Regions from separate parts of the Bradyrhizobium cedriense genome, predicted to be linked through region 2. Evidence: riboswitches for the same ligand, from Rfam matches in the RefSeq annotation. Region 2 holds a riboswitch; the other holds the start of a gene.
The links. A riboswitch is a leader RNA that binds a small molecule or an ion and turns the genes downstream of it on or off. The one in region 2 is predicted to bind cobalamin.
Positions count from the first base shown of each region.

Region 1: another riboswitch for cobalamin. It lies ahead of ACYCVF_RS28710 (TonB-dependent receptor); the one in region 2 lies ahead of ACYCVF_RS26315 (energy-coupling factor ABC transporter permease).

Region 1 covers NZ_JBTSWB010000008.1:175,263-183,774, forward strand. Annotated here, with positions in the region: gene ilvD (dihydroxy-acid dehydratase) at 1-1,345, opposite strand, end outside; gene ACYCVF_RS28705 (hypothetical protein) at 2,784-3,365, opposite strand; gene ACYCVF_RS28710 (TonB-dependent receptor) at 3,440-5,674, opposite strand; cobalamin riboswitch at 5,782-5,995, opposite strand; gene ACYCVF_RS28715 (hypothetical protein) at 6,090-6,347, opposite strand; gene ACYCVF_RS28720 (hypothetical protein) at 6,620-6,832, opposite strand; gene ACYCVF_RS28725 (hypothetical protein) at 6,985-7,161, opposite strand; gene ACYCVF_RS28730 (adenylate/guanylate cyclase domain-containing protein) at 7,285-8,512, opposite strand, start outside.
Region 2 covers NZ_JBTSWB010000007.1:171,354-179,865, reverse strand. Annotated here, with positions in the region: gene cobJ (precorrin-3B C(17)-methyltransferase) at 1-667, shown strand, start outside; gene ACYCVF_RS26345 (cobalt-precorrin-6A reductase) at 643-1,389, opposite strand; gene cbiT (precorrin-6Y C5,15-methyltransferase (decarboxylating) subunit CbiT) at 1,388-2,569, shown strand; gene ACYCVF_RS26335 (cobalamin biosynthesis protein) at 2,566-2,934, shown strand; gene cobM (precorrin-4 C(11)-methyltransferase) at 2,931-3,713, shown strand; gene ACYCVF_RS26325 (cobyrinate a,c-diamide synthase) at 3,713-5,023, shown strand; gene cobA (uroporphyrinogen-III C-methyltransferase) at 5,020-5,748, shown strand; cobalamin riboswitch at 5,797-6,016, shown strand; gene ACYCVF_RS26315 (energy-coupling factor ABC transporter permease) at 6,054-6,731, shown strand; gene cobF (precorrin-6A synthase (deacetylating)) at 6,778-7,527, shown strand; gene cobT (nicotinate-nucleotide--dimethylbenzimidazole phosphoribosyltransferase) at 7,538-8,512, shown strand, end outside.

The DNA of each region.
Region 1 (8,512 bases), on a different contig from region 2:
GCATGCCGGGGCCGCCCTTGGGGCCCTCGTAGCGGATCACGATGACTTCGCCTTCGCGGTAGGTGCGCTTCTGGACCGCCTCGAAAGCATCCTCCTCACGGTCGAAGCACCTGGCCGGACCGGTGAACCTGAGGTTGGACATTCCCGCGACTTTCACGATCGCACCTTCTGGCGCCAAATTGCCCTTCAGACCGACCACACCGCCCGTGACGGTGATGGGTTTGTCTGCCGGGTGCACCACGTCCTGGTGCGGATTCCACTTCACGCTCTTGAGGTTTTCGGCGATCGTGCGGCCCGTGACGGTAAGGCAATCACCGTGCAGGAAGCCGTTGTCGAGCAGCGTCTTCATCAGAAGCGGTATGCCACCTACTTCAAACATGTCTTTGGCGACATAACGGCCGCCCGGCTTCAAATCCGCGACATATGGTGTCTTTTTGAAGATTTCGGCGACGTCGAACAGGTCGAATTTGATGCCGACCTCATGCGCGATCGCTGGTAGGTGCAGCGCAGCATTGGTCGAGCCGCCGGACGCCGCGACCACGGCAGCCGCGTTCTCCAGCGCCTTGCGGGTAACGATGTCACGTGGCCGGATGTTTTGCGCGATCAGGTCCATTACCTTTTCGCCCGCAGTCATGCAGAAGGCATCACGGATCTCGTAGGGTGCCGGGGCACCGGCCGAGTACGGGAGCGCGAGGCCGATGGCCTCGGAGACGGTCGCCATGGTGTTGGCGGTGAACTGCGCGCCGCAGGCACCTGCCGAGGGGCACGCCACGCGCTCGATCTCGTCGAGGTCTTCGTCCGACATCGCGCCGACCGAGTGCTTGCCGACCGCCTCGAACATGTCCTGTACGGTGACCTGCTGCCCGCGGAAATTCCCCGGCAGGATCGAGCCGCCATAGATGAAGATCGAGGGGACGTTGAGGCGGACCATCGCCATCATCATTCCCGGCAGCGACTTGTCGCAGCCGGCCAGGCCGACCAGCGCGTCATAGGCATGGCCGCGCACGGTCAGCTCGACCGAGTCGGCGATGCATTCCCGCGACGGCAGCGATGAGCGCATGCCGTCATGACCCATGGCGATGCCGTCGGTGACGGTGATGGTGCAGAATTCACGAGGGGTGCCGCCCGCCGAAGCGACGCCCTTCTTCACTGCCTGGGCCTGGCGCATCAGCGCGATGTTGCAGGGAGCGGCTTCATTCCAGCACGAGGCGACGCCGACGAAGGGCTGGTGGATCTGAGCAGTGGTCAGACCCATGGCATAGAAATAGGAACGATGAGGCGCACGCGCAGCGCCTTCCGTCACGTGACGGCTCGGCAGCTTCTGCTTGTCAATCTTTGCGACCATCGCAACCAGTTTCCCCCGGCTAACCCTTTCAGACCCGAAAAATCAGAGCCAAGATTTGAATCGACCTTGGGATTTTCTCGTCGCCTTCGAAGACCGCCGCTGCCCTCTAGAACATTAGAGTGATTTTATTCATGTTTGGGTGTGGCCAAAAAGCGGCGGCGATGCGAACCGCCCGCGAGGAAGGTTAAATCCGGCACGACTGTTGCGGAGACACAACAATCGTGGCGCAGAAGACACGGACGAGGCTACTTCAATACCTCCATTGGGAGGCCATCGGGACAACTCCGGATGTTATGAGCGACGAAGTGCGCCCATCTGGGCAGCGAGAACAACTCGCCATGCGGCTGAGTCGGCTTCGGCATTGGCTGCCAATCTGCCGCCCGCGTCCCGGACGGGTTGCAAGGCGCGAGTGTTTCGGCGCAGAGCCGAGACCAAGCCCACGCGGACGCGACGCTGCGACGCGGCCCGGCTCTGCGGCGCACCGCCAAGGTGGCGCTGCGTACGGGGCACGCGAGTGGAGTTCGGCCCGCGCTCTCTTTTCCTCGTCGTTGTGAGAAGCTCCTGCGACGAAGCAATCAAGACTGTCGGTGTGGAAAGATTCTGGACTGCTTCGCTACGCTCGCAATGACGGAGCAAGACGAGCCAACTTCGTTTTGAAGCTCGCACGCAAATCGTAGACACGGCTTCACGTCCTCGCGGCTGAATTCGCCCGAGCTTTGCTTCGTCGCTCACCCTCTTGAGCCAAGAGGGCGCTGGGAAGGCCGGGTGCCGGCCGGCACCCGCGGTCCGCTGCGCGAAATGCACACGCAGGAAGAACCGCACAGCAGCATACAGGTGAAGCCCAACACACGGCCTTCCCTGCGCGATGGTCGGACGGCTTATGCCGTGCTCTCCCGGGAGCCGAATTCCTTCTGGCCTCCCTCACCCCGGCGAAAGTCACCGGCACCGCGCCGGTTGGCGCGACTGCCGCATTCGCCAAGGCTTGACCGTAGCAACGACGGCCAGGACCACACGGTTTTGCCGTACGCGCGGTTCGTTGGCGCCACAGGGTTCGACGGCGTTGTGCACTTTGCCGCCGAAATGCTGGCACGACGAACCTGACAGCGCCGCTCGTCCGCACGCAGTTTCGGGCTCACGGAGAGCAATCCGCCCGGCCCTTCACCTCTCGTGCACGACGCTGCCGCGTCCACCGCAAGCCCGGCTCGCGATCATGTCGACCACATGATCGCCCCTCAAGGATGAGCCGGGATGGGCGACAAATACGGCAAATCCGCATTTCGGTAAAGCGGAATATTTTCGCGTCGACCGATTGACAGAGAGCGACACAGGCGCGGCGACGCAAACCGGACGGCGCGGAAGCGTCATCCGGGGAGGTGTCGCGCTACGGAACGGGTGTCCCGGATTTCGCTGCGCTCCATCCGGGCTACGAGAGGACTGCTCAGGCCGACATCACTCGCTTGCGCCCGAACGGATCGAACAGGCGCACGACCTCGCAGACGGCGACGAGGCCGGCGAGCCAGACCGCGCAGGTCAGCCCGATGCGCGTGACGATCGTTGCGGTGAAGGCGGCCTCTCCGCCCAGGAACGGCGTCGCGGCGAACAGTGCGAGCTCATAGGCCGCATAGGCGGCGACCAGCGTGAGCGCCAGCATCAGCGGCGTGCGGCCCTGCGGCAGCATGCGGAGCACAGCCGACGACGCTGCGGTCGCCAGCAGCGCAGCCGCGCCGATAACGAAACCCCAGGCGATGCTGCCGCCATCGGTGGGATAGTGCAGAGCGCCGAAACCGATGGTCTGGTTCACGAGCCAGGCGCCGGTGACGACGAGCAGCGCCGGACGCAGCGGCAGCATGGCAGCCGCGACGACGGCGAAGGCCGCGAACGGCGTCGCACAGGCGAACGCAAGACTTGCGAGGGCACATGAAACCGTCAACAGCGCGAAGCCGAACATCGGCGCGAGACGCGGATCCACCGGCTGGAGGCGGAAACCGTCGCCGTTGGACGGCAGGATGTTGAGAGCCATGGGTGATCTCCTTCTTGTCTGATTGTAGTCCATTTGCGGGCCTGTGACAGCCCCGTCGAGGTCGGAGCGTTGCTTCAGAATGTGGCGCCGGCCTTGAGCAGATAGCTGCGACCGGGCAGCGGATAGGCGCTGAAGCGACCGTCCGTAAAGGTGCTTGCGATCGCGTAGTCGTAGTAGAGCGCATTCAGCACGTTGTTGACACTGAGCGACCAGAAGTAGCGCTCGTACTGGCCGCTGAGCTTGAGGTCGATCGTGCCGTTGGCGGGAATCGGTTTCTGGGTCCCGGCCTGGTCGTTGTCCATGCGACGCTCGCTCCAGAAACGCGCGGTTGCGTCGAGCACCACATAGTGCTGCCAAATGTTCCAGGTGACGCCCGCACTCGCGGTGTAGCGCGACACCAGCGGCACGTCATTGCCGGCCCACACGCCTTCGCGGAAGACGGCCCGTGTATAAGCCATGCCGGACCGCAAGAGCAGAGCATCGTTGACGCGGTACGAGACACTGGTCTCCGAGCCATAGCGGCGGGTCGGATCGAGATTGGTGTTGTAGAAAAAGACCGGATTGAAATGGATCTCGTCGGCGAGGTCCATCAGATAGAGACTGCTCTGCAGCTGAAGACCGCCTCCCTTGATGCGCAGCCCGCCCTCGATGTCCTGCGAAGTCTGGGTCTTGAGCTGGAACGTTTGCGGGACCGGATTGAAGAACGGGTCGAATGAAGGGCCTGACGACACCCGTTCGTCGACATCAGGCGTGCGGAAGGCGCGTGCAGCCCTGCCGAACAGCGCAACGGTGTCATTGAGACGATGCTCGGCACCCAGGTGCAGCGCATATTGCGTCTCGTTGCTCTTGAGCGGGAGCGCGCCGATGTCGGCGTTGAACGGAGCCGCCGGGTCGAAATTGTCACGTGCCGAGAGATTGGTGTTCTGCACCCGGGCGCCGTAGGAGACATCGGTCGTTGGCGCGACGCCGAGTGTGTGCTGGACATAGCCAGCAACCGTCCGCTGCCTGAGATCGTAATTGTGCCAGGGAGCGAGACCCTGGCCGGCGCCGCGGTTCTGCTGAAAGCTCGCGTCGTAATAGTCGACGCCGGTCAGCAATTGCGAGGGCATTCCGAAGAGCAGGCTCTTCACGCTGAGCCGCGGCGTGATCGACCATGTCGTAAGGTCAGCGTCGACATAGGTCGACGTGAAGAAGGCCGGGACCGGCGCCGGGCTGGAGAAGAACGCGCTCTGCTGCTTCTTGTCGCGCAGGCCCCCGTCGACGATGAGGTCGACGCCGTTGACAAGGGTTTTCGTGAAGCCCGCAGTCGCGCTGAAGCCCTGCTGGTTGGCGTAGTTGAAGGGCGTGCTGGCCCCTCGCCGGTTGGTCGCTAGCTCGTCGAGACCGATCGAGGGATCGACGGTGCGGCCGCCCGGCAGTCGCAGCTCCTGATTGTCACCGGTGACCGTCACGAAGGCGGTCAGGCCCGGCGTCGTGTAGTTCAGATTGCCGACGCCATTCTCCTGGAAATAGCGATTGTTGTCGCGGTAGCCGTCGGTCCTGACGGCATTGCCGTAGAACGAGGTCGACCACTGACCGGAATTGAGCGCGGCCGAGACGTTGCCGAACCTGGTATTGAACGAGCCGAAACCGGCCTCGATGCGCGCTGTCACGGGCGGGCCGCCGACGCCGCTTTTGGTGACGATGTTGATGACGCCGCCGACCGCATTGTCACCATACAGCACCGCACCGGAATTGCCGCGCGTGATCTCGATGCGCTCGATGGCATTGAGCGGGATGGTGGAGAGGTCCACCTGAGCCATATCGATGTCGTTCAGCCGCCGTCCGTTGACCAGCACCAGCGTGTTGGCGGTCGCGAATGCGCCGAAGCCGCGCAGGTCGACGCTGGTCTTGGCACCGATCTGGCCGCCATAGAACGTCGTGATCTGGGCGCCCGGTACCCGCGTCGCGATGATCTCGGCCAGCGTCTGCGAGGGCGCATGCGCGATGTCCGCGGCCGTGATGACGGTCGTGGCCGCGCCGACGATGCCGCCATCGCTGGCGGCGACCTGATTGCCAGAGCCGGACGAGCCGGTCCCTGTCGGCACCCGGTTCGGCGTCGCCAGGCGCCTCCCTGTCTCGCCATCGCCGGTCGCCCTCGCTCGGGTACGGTTCTGATCGTCGGACCCGGTCACTTCGACCGGCGGCAGCTGCTCGGCGACGGCCTGCTGCGCGTGGGCGATGGAATGATCCAGCGAACAGAAGGAAACGGCCGCAACGATGCCGGCGCAGCAGCGCCTGGCGGGAGTGAGAATACGGGGCACAATCATAACCTCGGCATGACGTCAGTGGCACGTCACAGCGAACGAGGCTCTACGGCGGAGCGATCGACGCCCCGGTGAAGCTCATGTCTGTACTCCCCGACCGACATCTTCGCGTGTGACCACGGCTGACGGCAGGTCTCCTGGCTCGCGGGTCGTCACCTCTACGTCGCCTTCCCAGGACCGAGATTCCCAGTGGCACAGGACGAGAGATTCGCCGCTTACAGTTGCGGGGGCAGCCATGGCATTGAGAGGATCCCAACCTCAGGACATCTCGCACCACGTTCCCTTTTGATCTCCGTGAGGAGAACCGTCAGCGACCAATCTAGGGGGTGTCCAAGCCGGGAGTCAATCGACCGCTGGCATCTTGGCCGCAGACGCGATCGGCCGGCTCCAGAACGAATCGAGCAATGCCCTGCGCCTCCTACGTTCGCCCCCGCAGGCGTTGGGCCTGAGCCCAGGCGACAGCGACATCGCGAGGCGGAGCGTCGAGGCGCTTGATCGGCGTCAGTTCGCCGGAAGCCGAGATGATCGCGGTCTCTTCGCGCCGGCAGCGCGTGCAGACGAAACGGACCTCATGCGGGGATGCCGACCAGCTTGAACGTTTCACGTTGGCGGCCATCGGCCAGGCATCGCAATGCGAGCACGATACCAGGAACCGGCCGGGATCGAGCATACCCATTCCATTGGACTCCGCGTCCTGCCCACTGCTTCCAATGACTATCCTATGTGAAACGTTCCGGTGCCTCCGCACCGTCGACGCCACGTTCGCTGGAAGCCTGCGCGCTGCTCGCCGTTCCCACGAGACCTCCGGCGTTGTCGATTTCAAAGCTTGCGAAGTTCATCCGATGTCCCCCTGCTCCGATCGACCCTATCAGGTCGAGACGGCGAGGACGATGGGGAGCCCGGGGGATCGCGCGGTTGCGACGCCTCGCAAGGCAGAAGGTAATTCGGTCAGCGAGCCCCCTTGAGGGTGCAGGATGTCGTGCAGGTGACCGTGGTGCCGCGGTCGCACGCCCTGCAGGCGTTGACACACTGGCTCATGTCGCGTGGATTGTAGCTGTAGTTGCGCATCGGACAGGTCGGCGTCGTCGAGCCGGTGATGTCCCGCTCCTGATCGCAGGCAGCGGTCATGAGCGCGAATATGATCACTGCAACGAAGCGCATGGGATTGCCCTGTCAAGCATGGCAAATGACACCCGCGAGGCACGCTGCATTGCAGCGAACCCCAGCCTTCCCACCACGAGCCATCGTCGATCGGCGACGCTCGCATGCTTCGAGAATGCGCGCCAAATGTTAAGAACGGATTGCAGCCGGGTTCAGGCCGCAGCCCTGGTCGCGATCAACTGCCGGATATCCGCTGCCAGCTGACGGTATTGTTCGCCGAGCTTCAGATAGAACTCGCGCTTGGTGCTGTCGGTGGCGAGCTTGGCAATCAGCTCGCATTCGGCAGTGAGCGTCTCGAACCGTTCCAGCCTGTCCTCGAGATGTGTCATCGGCGTATCCCCATCAGACGCCTCAAGAACGTCAAACCTAAGCCCGGGAAATAGGTCACGGCGAACATTGTTATGAAGTAGTATCGTTTTTTCCTGCGGAGCATGCCGGAGGAGCGGATAGGGCTATTTCTGCTCCAGCCGCCAGGCGCCATCCCATCCGGCGTCCGGCGGATTGGCCTCGAATTGAGCGATGCGGCCGAGGAGCGTGCGCGAGGGACCATCGCCTGGGACCGCCTCGAGCGCCATGTTGAAGGCGGCGCGTGCATCGTCGAAGCGCCGGGCACGATAGGCGGCGAGAGCTTCGGCATAGTGGGTGCGCAGGCTCACTTGCGCATCGGTGAGTGCGCCGGCCCTGCCCATCACCTCGAAGACGGTCTGGGGCGCGCTCTGGCCCGCGACCGCGAGGCGATCGATCTCCCGCACTTCGAGGCGTGCGCCAATCGCGTCCGCCGTCGCCTGCGAGATCAGGATGCGGGTTCCGTAGACCTTGTTGGCGGCCTCCAGCCGCGAGGCGAGGTTCACGGCGTCGCCCATCACGGTGAAGCTCATCATCAGTTCGGAGCCGATGCTGCCGGTCAGGACCTCGCCGGTGGCGATGCCGATGCGCAGATCGCACGGCGCCGGCATGGCTCGGATGCCGAGCAGATCCGGCAACTGCTTCTGCAGCGCGGGCACCTGGTCGGCCATCTCGATGGCGGCAAGTCCGGCGAGCAGAGCCTGCTCGTCCTCTTCAATGAAGGGTGGTCCCCAATAGGACATGATCGCGTCGCCGATGTATTTGTCGATGATGCCGCGATTGTTCCTGATGGGACCGGACATCACGGTGAAGTAGTGATTCATCACCTTGACCAAGCCTCGCGGCGTCATGCCCTCGCTCATCGAGGTGAAGCCGCTCATGTCGCAGAACATGATGGTCATGACCCGGCGCTCGCCGTCGATTGCGACCTCCGGCCGCTCGATCAGTCCCTGCACCACCTTGGGATCGATGTAGCGGCCAAAGGTCTCCCGGATGCGCTCATTGTGCCGCAACTGTTCGATCATGCGGTTGAAGGCCGCGGCGAGTTCGCCGATCTCGTCCTGCGTCGAGACGGCGATGGGCTTGTCGAACCGGCCCGCCTCGACCTCGCGGGTGCCGGCCAACAGCAGCCGTACCGGCCGCGTGATGCCGCTGGACACCAACAGCGCAAAGACAAAACCAACGACCGCCGCGAGCAATGTCACGACACCCGAAACGATGATCGCCTGATGCTGGCGGCTGACCACCTGGGCGGTCGAGAAGAAGACCTGCGTCAGCATGTCGGCGCGGATCGCATCGACCTTCTGGTTGAACTGGTCGCGCAGCACGTCGATG
Region 2 (8,512 bases):
GGCGGCGCTGGCCGCAGCAACCGACATTCTGGGCTATGCGCCCTATGTCGCCCGCGTGCCGCCGCGGGCCGGGCTTACCCTCCATCCATCCGATAATCGCGAGGAGCTGCAACGCGCGAGCGAGGCTTTGCGGCTCGCCGCGGAAGGCGGTCAGGTCGTCGTCGTCTCCTCGGGCGATCCCGGCGTGTTCGCGATGGCGTCGGCCGTGTTCGAGGCGCTGGAACAGGCGCCGCAATGGCGCGAGCTGCCGATCCGCGTGCTGCCTGGTATCACCGCGATGCTGGCGGCGGCCGCGCGTGCCGGCGCGCCGCTCGGACATGATTTCTGCGCGATCAATCTCTCCGACAATCTCAAGCCGTGGACGGTGATCGAGAAACGCCTTCGCCTCGCGGCGGAAGCCGATTTCGCCATCGCGATGTACAATCCGCGCTCGGCGAGCCGGCCGGAAGGATTTGGCCGCGCGCTTGCGGTGCTTCGCAAGGCCGGTTGCGGCGAGCGCCTCGTGATCTTCGCGCGCGCGGTCAGCGCGGCTGACGAAGGGATCGAGACCGTCACGCTGAACGAAGCGACGCCTGAAATGGCCGACATGCGCACGCTCGTGATCGTCGGCAATTCGCAGACGCGCCGCGTCGGACGCTGGGTCTATGCGCCGAGGCAGGTGCGATGACCGAGCCACTGCATGATCTCGGCCACGCTCTCGACCCGCAGTCGCCCCGGCAGTTGCGGTCGCGAGATCATGATCACGGGCAGGCCGAGCATGCGAGCCGCGTCGATCTTGGCGCGTGCGCCATCGCCGCCGGAATTGCGGGCAACGATCCAGGCGATACCGCGCGCGCGCAGCATCTCCAGCTCGCTTTGAAGCGTGAACGGTCCGCGCGACACGATCACATCAGCGGCGAAGGGCAGGGGCGCCTCTGGCGGATCGACGAACCTCAACGTGTAGGCATGCTGTGGCTTGCTCGCGAACGGCGCGATGTGCTGGCGGCCGATGGCGAGGAACACGTGTGCCGGCGTCTCGGGCAGCGCGGCGACGGACCCGTTGACGTCGGCCACCTCGATCCAGTTATCACCGGTCGCTCTTGCCCAAGGCGCGCGTTCCAGTGCAATCAACGGCGCGCCGGTCTCCGCGCATGCCGCGATCGCGTTCCGGCTCATCTCGGCCGCGAACGGATGCGTCGCGTCGATCACATGGGTGATATTTTCGCGGCGAATGTAATCGGCCAGCCCGGTCACGCCGCCGAAGCCGCCGATGCGGGTCGGCAGCGGCTGGTCGGCCGGCGCGCGGGTGCGGCCGCCGTAGGAATAGACGGCGTCGATGCCGGCGCGCGCGATCTCCGCTGCGAGCAGGCTTGCATCGCTCGTTCCGCCCAGAATGAGGGCGCGCGTCATGTCTGATCCCTGGCTGACCATCATCGGTATCGGCGAAGATGGCCTCGCTGGCCTGTCCGAGGCAAGTCGAAAGGCGCTTGCCAAGGCTGAAACCGTCTTCGGCGGTGAACGCCATCTCGCGCTTGCGGCGGTTGGCAGCCGCGGCCGCCCGTGGCCGGTGCCGTTCGACGCAACGATCGTGCTGAGCTGCCGTGGCCGACCGACGGCGGTGCTCGCCTCCGGCGATCCGTTCTGGCATGGCGCCGGCGCGAGTCTCGCCGAGATGCTTGATGGCGGCGAGTGGATCGCGCACCCCGCGCCGTCGACATTCTCGCTCGCGGCCGCGCGGCTGGGCTGGCGCCTCGAATGCGTGACGTGCCTCGGCCTTCATGCGGTGCCATTCGAACGTCTCATACCGCATTTGGCGCAAGGTGCACGCATCCTATGCCTGGTGCGCGACGCAGCGGCGGTCGGAGATCTCACCACGTGGCTGACGCAACGCGGATGGGGCGCCTCACTCGTGTGGACTCTGGCTGCGCTTGGCGGCCCGCGCGAACGTATCGACGAGCATCGTGCCGATCTCTTTGCTGGGAATATTGCTGGCAATCTGGTGGCGGTAGCGGTGCAGGCGCGGGGAGGCCAGGGCATTCCCCGCAGTTCGGGGTTGTCGGACGAGCTCTTCGTCCATGACGGCCAGATCACCAAGCGGCCGGTGCGCGCGCTCGCCCTCTCGGCGCTGGCGCCGCGTCCCGGCGAACGGTTGTGGGACGTCGGCGCCGGTTCGGGTTCGATCTCGGTGGAATGGGGGCTGTGCGGTGGGACGGCCACGGCCATCGAGCTGCGCGAGGATCGCGTTGCCAACATCCACAGCAATGCAGCCGCGTTCGGATTGGCTCATCGGATCGCCATCGTTACCGGGAAGGCGCCCGAAGCGCTTGCTGCGCTGGATCCGCCGGATGCCGTCTTCATCGGCGGCGGCCTTGATAGCGCGATGTTCTATGCCATCTGGGCGCGCCTCTCGCCTGGAGCGCGGCTCGTTGCACATTCAGTCACGCTGGAGACGGAGGCGCTGCTCGGCGAGTTGCACCAGAGCCATGGTGGCGAGCTGATGCGGGTCGACATCGCGCATGCGGCCCCACTCGGCCGCTATCGCTCCTGGGAGGCAACGCGACCGGTGGTGCAATGGAGTGCGGTCCGATGAAGGTCGCCGGGCTCGGATTCAAAAAGGATGTGACACTCGCCTCGTTACGCGAGGCGCTGGCGGCAGCCGGCGGCCCCGAAGGACTTGCGGCATTTGCGACCATCAGCGACAAGGCCGACGCGGAGGCGCTGAAGCAGCTCGCGCATGAATGCGGTCTGCCGATCAAGGCCATTCCGGCCGAGAGGCTGGCCGGCATCGACACGGCGACGCAGTCAAAACTCGTCGTGGAAAAGTTCGGGACGGGATCGCTTGCCGAGGCCGCGGCTCTCGCTGCGGCCGGTCTCCGCGCGCGGCTGATTGCGCCACGTGTCGTCTCGCAGGATCGCACCGCGACCGCCGCGATCGCGGAAGGAGACGGCGCATGACGGTGCATTTCATCGGTGCCGGCCCGGGCGCTGCCGATTTGCTGACTCTGCGCGGCCGCGACCTGATCGCGGCCTCTCCGGTCTGCCTCTATGCAGGCTCGCTGGTGCCGGAGGGCGTGCTGGCGCATTGCCCGCCGGGTGCGCGCATCGTCAACACCGCGCCGCTCTCGCTCGACGAGATCATCGCGGAGATCGCCGCCGCGCATGCGGAAGGCAAGGATGTCGCGCGGTTGCATTCCGGCGACCTCTCGATCTGGTCGGCGATGGGCGAGCAGCTCCGCCGCCTGCGCGCGCTTGGCATTCCCTGTTCGGTGACGCCGGGCGTGCCTTCTTTCTCGGCTGCTGCAGCGGCACTGGAGACCGAGCTGACGCTGCCGGGTCTCGCCCAGACGGTGGTGCTGACCCGCACGCCGGGACGTGCCAGCGCGATGCCCGAGGGCGAGAAGCTCGCAGCATTTGCGGCCACCGGCGCGGTGCTCGCGATCCATCTGTCGATCCATCTGCTCGACAAGGTCGTCGCCGAGCTGACGCCTCACTACGGTGCGGATTGCGCGGTCGCAATCGTCTGGCGTGCGAGCTGGCCGGACCAGCGCATCGTCCGCGCGACGCTCGGCACGCTCGATGCGGCCGTCGGCAGCAAGATGGAACGCTCCGCGTTGATCCTGGTCGGCAGGACGCTTGGCTCGGCGGATTTCGACGAGAGCCGTCTCTATGCCGCCGATTACGACCGCCGCTATCGGCCGGTCGGCGCCGAGCCGCGCTTTCCGGAGGGATCGTGATGGCCGCAGCGCTCGTCATCTCTGCGCCCGCTTCCGGCGTCGGCAAGACCACGCTGACGCTGGCGCTCGCCCGCGCCTGGCGCAATCGCGGCCTGAACGTGCAGTGCCTCAAGAGCGGGCCGGACTATATCGATCCCGCGTTCCACGCCGCCGCCACGGGGCGCGCCTCCGTCAACGTCGATAGCTGGGCGATGGATCGCGGAGCAATCGCGCATCTCGTCAGCCGCGGCGCGGACGCCGACGTCGTGCTCGCGGAGGGCTCGATGGGCCTGTTCGACGGCGTCGCCGCACGCGGTGTCTGCGGCACCGGTGCCACCGCTGACATTGCGGAGATGCTGGGCTGGCCAGTGGTTCTGGTGATCGATCCATCGGGCCAGGCGCAGACTGCGGCGGCAATCGCCGCAGGCCTTCGCGATTATCGCACCGGCGTGCGCCTTGCTGGCGTCGTGCTCAACCGCGTCGCCAGTCCGCGTCATGAAGATCTCGTGCGGCGTGCGCTCAACGAGATCGGGATCACGGTGTTCGGCGCGCTGCCGCGTCATGCCGAGATCAGCCTGCCGAAGCGGCACCTCGGCCTGGTGCAGGCCGAGGAGCGGGCCGAGATCGGCAAGCTGATCGACGAGGCCGCACGCTTCGTCGCCGAGCATGTCGATCTCGATGCCGTGCTGCGGTCGGCGGCTCGCTGGTCCTCGCAACCTGCCGCGAACGGCCTGAACGTGGCACCACCCGGGCAACGCATTGCGCTCGCCCGCGATGCGGCGTTCTCGTTCGTCTATCCACACATGCTGGAGGCCTGGCGCGCGGCGGGCGCCGAGATCTCGACATTTTCGCCGCTTGCCGATGAAGCGCCCGACGCGAGCGCCGACGTCTGCTGGCTTCCCGGCGGCTATCCCGAGCTGCATGCCGGCAAGATCGCGGCCAATGCGCGCTTTCGAAGCGGCCTGCGTGCCTTCGCCGAGACACGTCCGGTCCACGGCGAGTGCGGAGGCTATATGGTACTGGGAACCGCTTTGACCGACGCCGACGGCGTCAGCCACGAGATGACGGGGCTGCTTGGGCTCGAGACGAGCTTTGCCAAGCGTCGCATGCATCTGGGCTATCGTCTCGCCGAGCTCGCTGCACCGATGCCGGGACATCGTGTTGGCGCACGCCTGCGCGGCCACGAGTTCCACTATTCCACGATCGTCGCGCAGCCCGATGCGCCGCTGGCGGTCGTGCAGGACGCGACGAGCGCCGTCATCGCCGAGACCGGCTCGCGGCGTGGCAATGCCACCGGCACGTTCTTTCATCTGATCGCGGAGGACCGGTGAGCGGGTTCGTCTCCTTCATCTCCGCCGGCCCCGGCGATCCCGAACTGCTCACGGTGAAGGGCGCTGCACGCCTGCGAGAGGCCGACGTCGTGCTCTATGACGATCTCGCCTCCGGCGCGATCCTCGATCTCGCCCGTCCCGGCGCCAATCTCGTCGCGGTTGGGAAGCGGGCAGGGCGCCCCTCGACCAAGCAGCACCACGTCAATCGTCTTCTGGTCGACTATGCCGTTACGGGTGCCCGCGTGGTGCGGCTCAAGTCGGGCGATGCCGGCATTTTCGGCCGGCTCGAAGAGGAGCTGGAGACGCTGCGCGAAGCCGGCATCGGCTACGAGATCGTTCCCGGGGTCACCGCGGCCTGCGTTGCGGCGGCGCAAGCCGGCATTCCCCTGACCCGCCGGCATACCTCGCGCCGGGTGCAGTTCATCACCGGTGCTGATGCCACCGGCGAGCTGCCGCCCAACCTGAATTGGGTGGCGCTGGCCGACCCGGAGGCGACCACTGTGGTTTATATGGGCCGGCGCACCTTTCCGGCGCTTGCCGCAAAATTGATCGCGCACGGCCTTGCCCCGAGCACCCCCGCGCTGCTCGCCGAATCTCTCGGCCGTGCCGACGAGCGGCTGGTCCGCACCACCATTGCCGAGCTCGCCGAACAGCTTGCCCGGGGCGGCGCCGCTTCGACCGCGGCCGTGATCCTGTTCGGCGCGCTGGCGGGGGATTATCCGTGATGATGGCCGCGGCAGCCCTTCGCCCCTTGACGCCGGCTCCGCGAAAGGGGCACACAGGAGAGGCATGGTGCTCGACACGGCGCAAAGCGCCGGAGCATAATCGGGAATGGGGATGGGCGGACCCAGTTGCGGCGCTCAAAACTCCAGCCGCCCCCGCGACTGTAAGCGGTGAGGGACTCCGATCAGCCACTGAGCCGCAAGGCTCGGGAAGGCCGGAGAATCCCAGTGAGCCGCGAGCCAGGAGACCGGCCCTGCACGTTTTGAGGCCAAGGCCGTCGGGTGTGACGGCAGGAAGGGATTGAGCCATGCATATCGAACCCGGAATCGTGACGGGCGCCAAGCTCGTGCTGAGTTACGCAACCGGCATCGCCGCAGGCGGCGTCGCGCTGAAGCTTGCCGCCGAAACCGTCCGGGAGCAGGGCGTCGGCTCGTTCGCGGCGCGCACCTTGGCCACCACGGGCCTCGTCTTCATCTTCTTCCAGGTCTTGCCGCATTTCCCGGTCGGCGTCTCCGAAGTGCACTTCATCCTCGGCTCGACCTTGTTCCTGCTCTTTGGTGCTGCGCCCGCCGCCTTCGGCCTCGCGTTCGGCCTGTTGCTTCAGGGTGTGTTGTTCGAGCCGGCTGACCTGCCGCAATACGGCATGAACGTCACCACGCTGCTGGTGCCGCTGTTCGCGATCCAGGCGATCGCCACGCGCATCATTTCGCGTAACACGGCCTATGTCGATCTGAAGTACGGTCAGGCGCTGGCGCTTTCGACGACTTATCAAGCGGGTGTTGTCGCCTGGGTGGCGTTCTGGGCGCTCTACGGCTCCGGTTTTGCCATGACCAACCTCGCCAGCATCGCGGCGTTCGCGGCCTCCTACGCGCTGGTCATCGTGATCGAGCCGCTGGCCGATCTTGGCGTGCTGGCTCTGGCGAAGTCGCTGCGCGGCGCCACCGCGCCCGGCCTCGTCACCCCGCGCCTGCACAACGCGGCCTGAGAGACAGGCGAAAGGGCGGCCGTTGCCGCCGCCCTTCGCGCTCACGATGCTCACGCTCTCCCTGATAGGCATCGGTTGCGGCGATCCCGAGCAGCTCACGCGCGCCGCGATCGGTGCCATCAACGCGGCCGATCTCGTCCTGATCCCGCGCAAGGGGGCGGCGAAGTCCGATCTTGCCGATCTCAGGCGAACGATCTGCGCGGACGTGCTCACCAGCGCGAGCACGCGCATCGCCGAGTTCGACTTGCCGGTGCGTGACGCAGGTGAGGCGGACTACCTCAAGGGCGTGGACGATTGGCACGACGCCGTGGCCGAGGCCTGGTCGCAAACGATCGCAGATCACCTCGAAGGCGACGGGAAGGTTGCGCTCTTGATCTGGGGCGATCCCTCGCTCTACGATTCCTCGCTGCGCATTGCACGCCGGCTGAATCCGTTGCCGACCATCGAAGTCGTGCCCGGCGTCACCTCGATCCAGGCGCTGTGCGCGGCGCATGCGCTGCCGCTCAACGATATCGGCGAGCCGTTTTTGGTCACGACAGGCCGTCGCTTGCGCGAAGGCGGCTGGCCGCGGGGTGTCGATACCGTGGCGGTGATGCTCGATGGCGGCACGGCGTTCCAGTCGCTCGATCCGGCTGGTATTTACATCTGGTGGGGCGCCTATCTCGGCATGCCCGAACAGATCATCATGTCCGGCGCGCTGGCCGAAGTGGGGCCGCGCATCGTCGCGCTGCGACAGGAGGCGCGCGCGCGGCATGGCTGGATCATGGACAGCTACATTCTCAAGCGCGCGCGTTAAGCGAGGCAGCATGCTCCCCGAATGGGTCTACCAGAAATGCCCTGAGATATCCGAGCACCATCGTGATGCGGCGATCGCGCGGCAGGCACAACTCACCAAACCGACCGGCGCGCTCGGCCGGCTGGAACAGCTGGCCATCGAGCTTGCGGGCCTGCAAGCGACGGAGCAGCCCCGCGCCGCGCGGGTGCCGATCATCGTCTTCGCCGGCGATCACGGCATCGTCGCGCAAGGCGTGTCGGCCTATCCGCAAGCCGTCACCATCGCGATGATGGTGAATTTTGCCGCCGGCGGCGCCGCGATTTCGGTGCTGGCGCGCGAGCTTGGCTCCAGCCTCGAGGTGGTCGACGCCGGCACGCTGGCGCAGGAGGAGATGCCGGGCGTCGTCACCGACAAGCCGCGCAGCGGCACGCGTGATTTCAGCATCGAGCCTGCGCTCACGCCGACGGAGTTGGCTTTTGCGTTCGAGGCCGGGCAACGCGCAGTCGCTCGCGCGGAACCGGGTCGGCCCGATCTTTTGATCTTCGGCGAGATGGGCATCGGCAACACCACGACCTCGGCGGCGATCGCCGCCAGCCTGCTCGGCATGAGCGCAGAGGAAATCGCCGGCAGCGGCACCGGCGTCGACACCGCTGGGCGTACGCACAAGGCGCGCGTGATCGACGACGCGATTGTGCGCCATGGCGTTGCGGGCGCATCGCCGGAAAACATCCTGTGCGCCGTCGGCGGCCTCGAGATCGCGGCGATGTCAGGCGCGATCATCGCGGCCGCGCAAGCCCGCATTCCCGTGTTGATCGATGGCTTCATCGTATCCGTCGCGGCGCTGGCGGCGGCACATCTCAATCAGTCCTGCCGGCCGTTCCAGCTCGCCTCGCATCAATCGGCAGAGCAGGGGCATCGGCTGGTGTTGCGCGCGCTGAACGCGCAGCCGCTGATCAGCCTCGATCTCAGGCTCGGGGAGGGATCGGGCGCCGCGATTGCGCTGCCG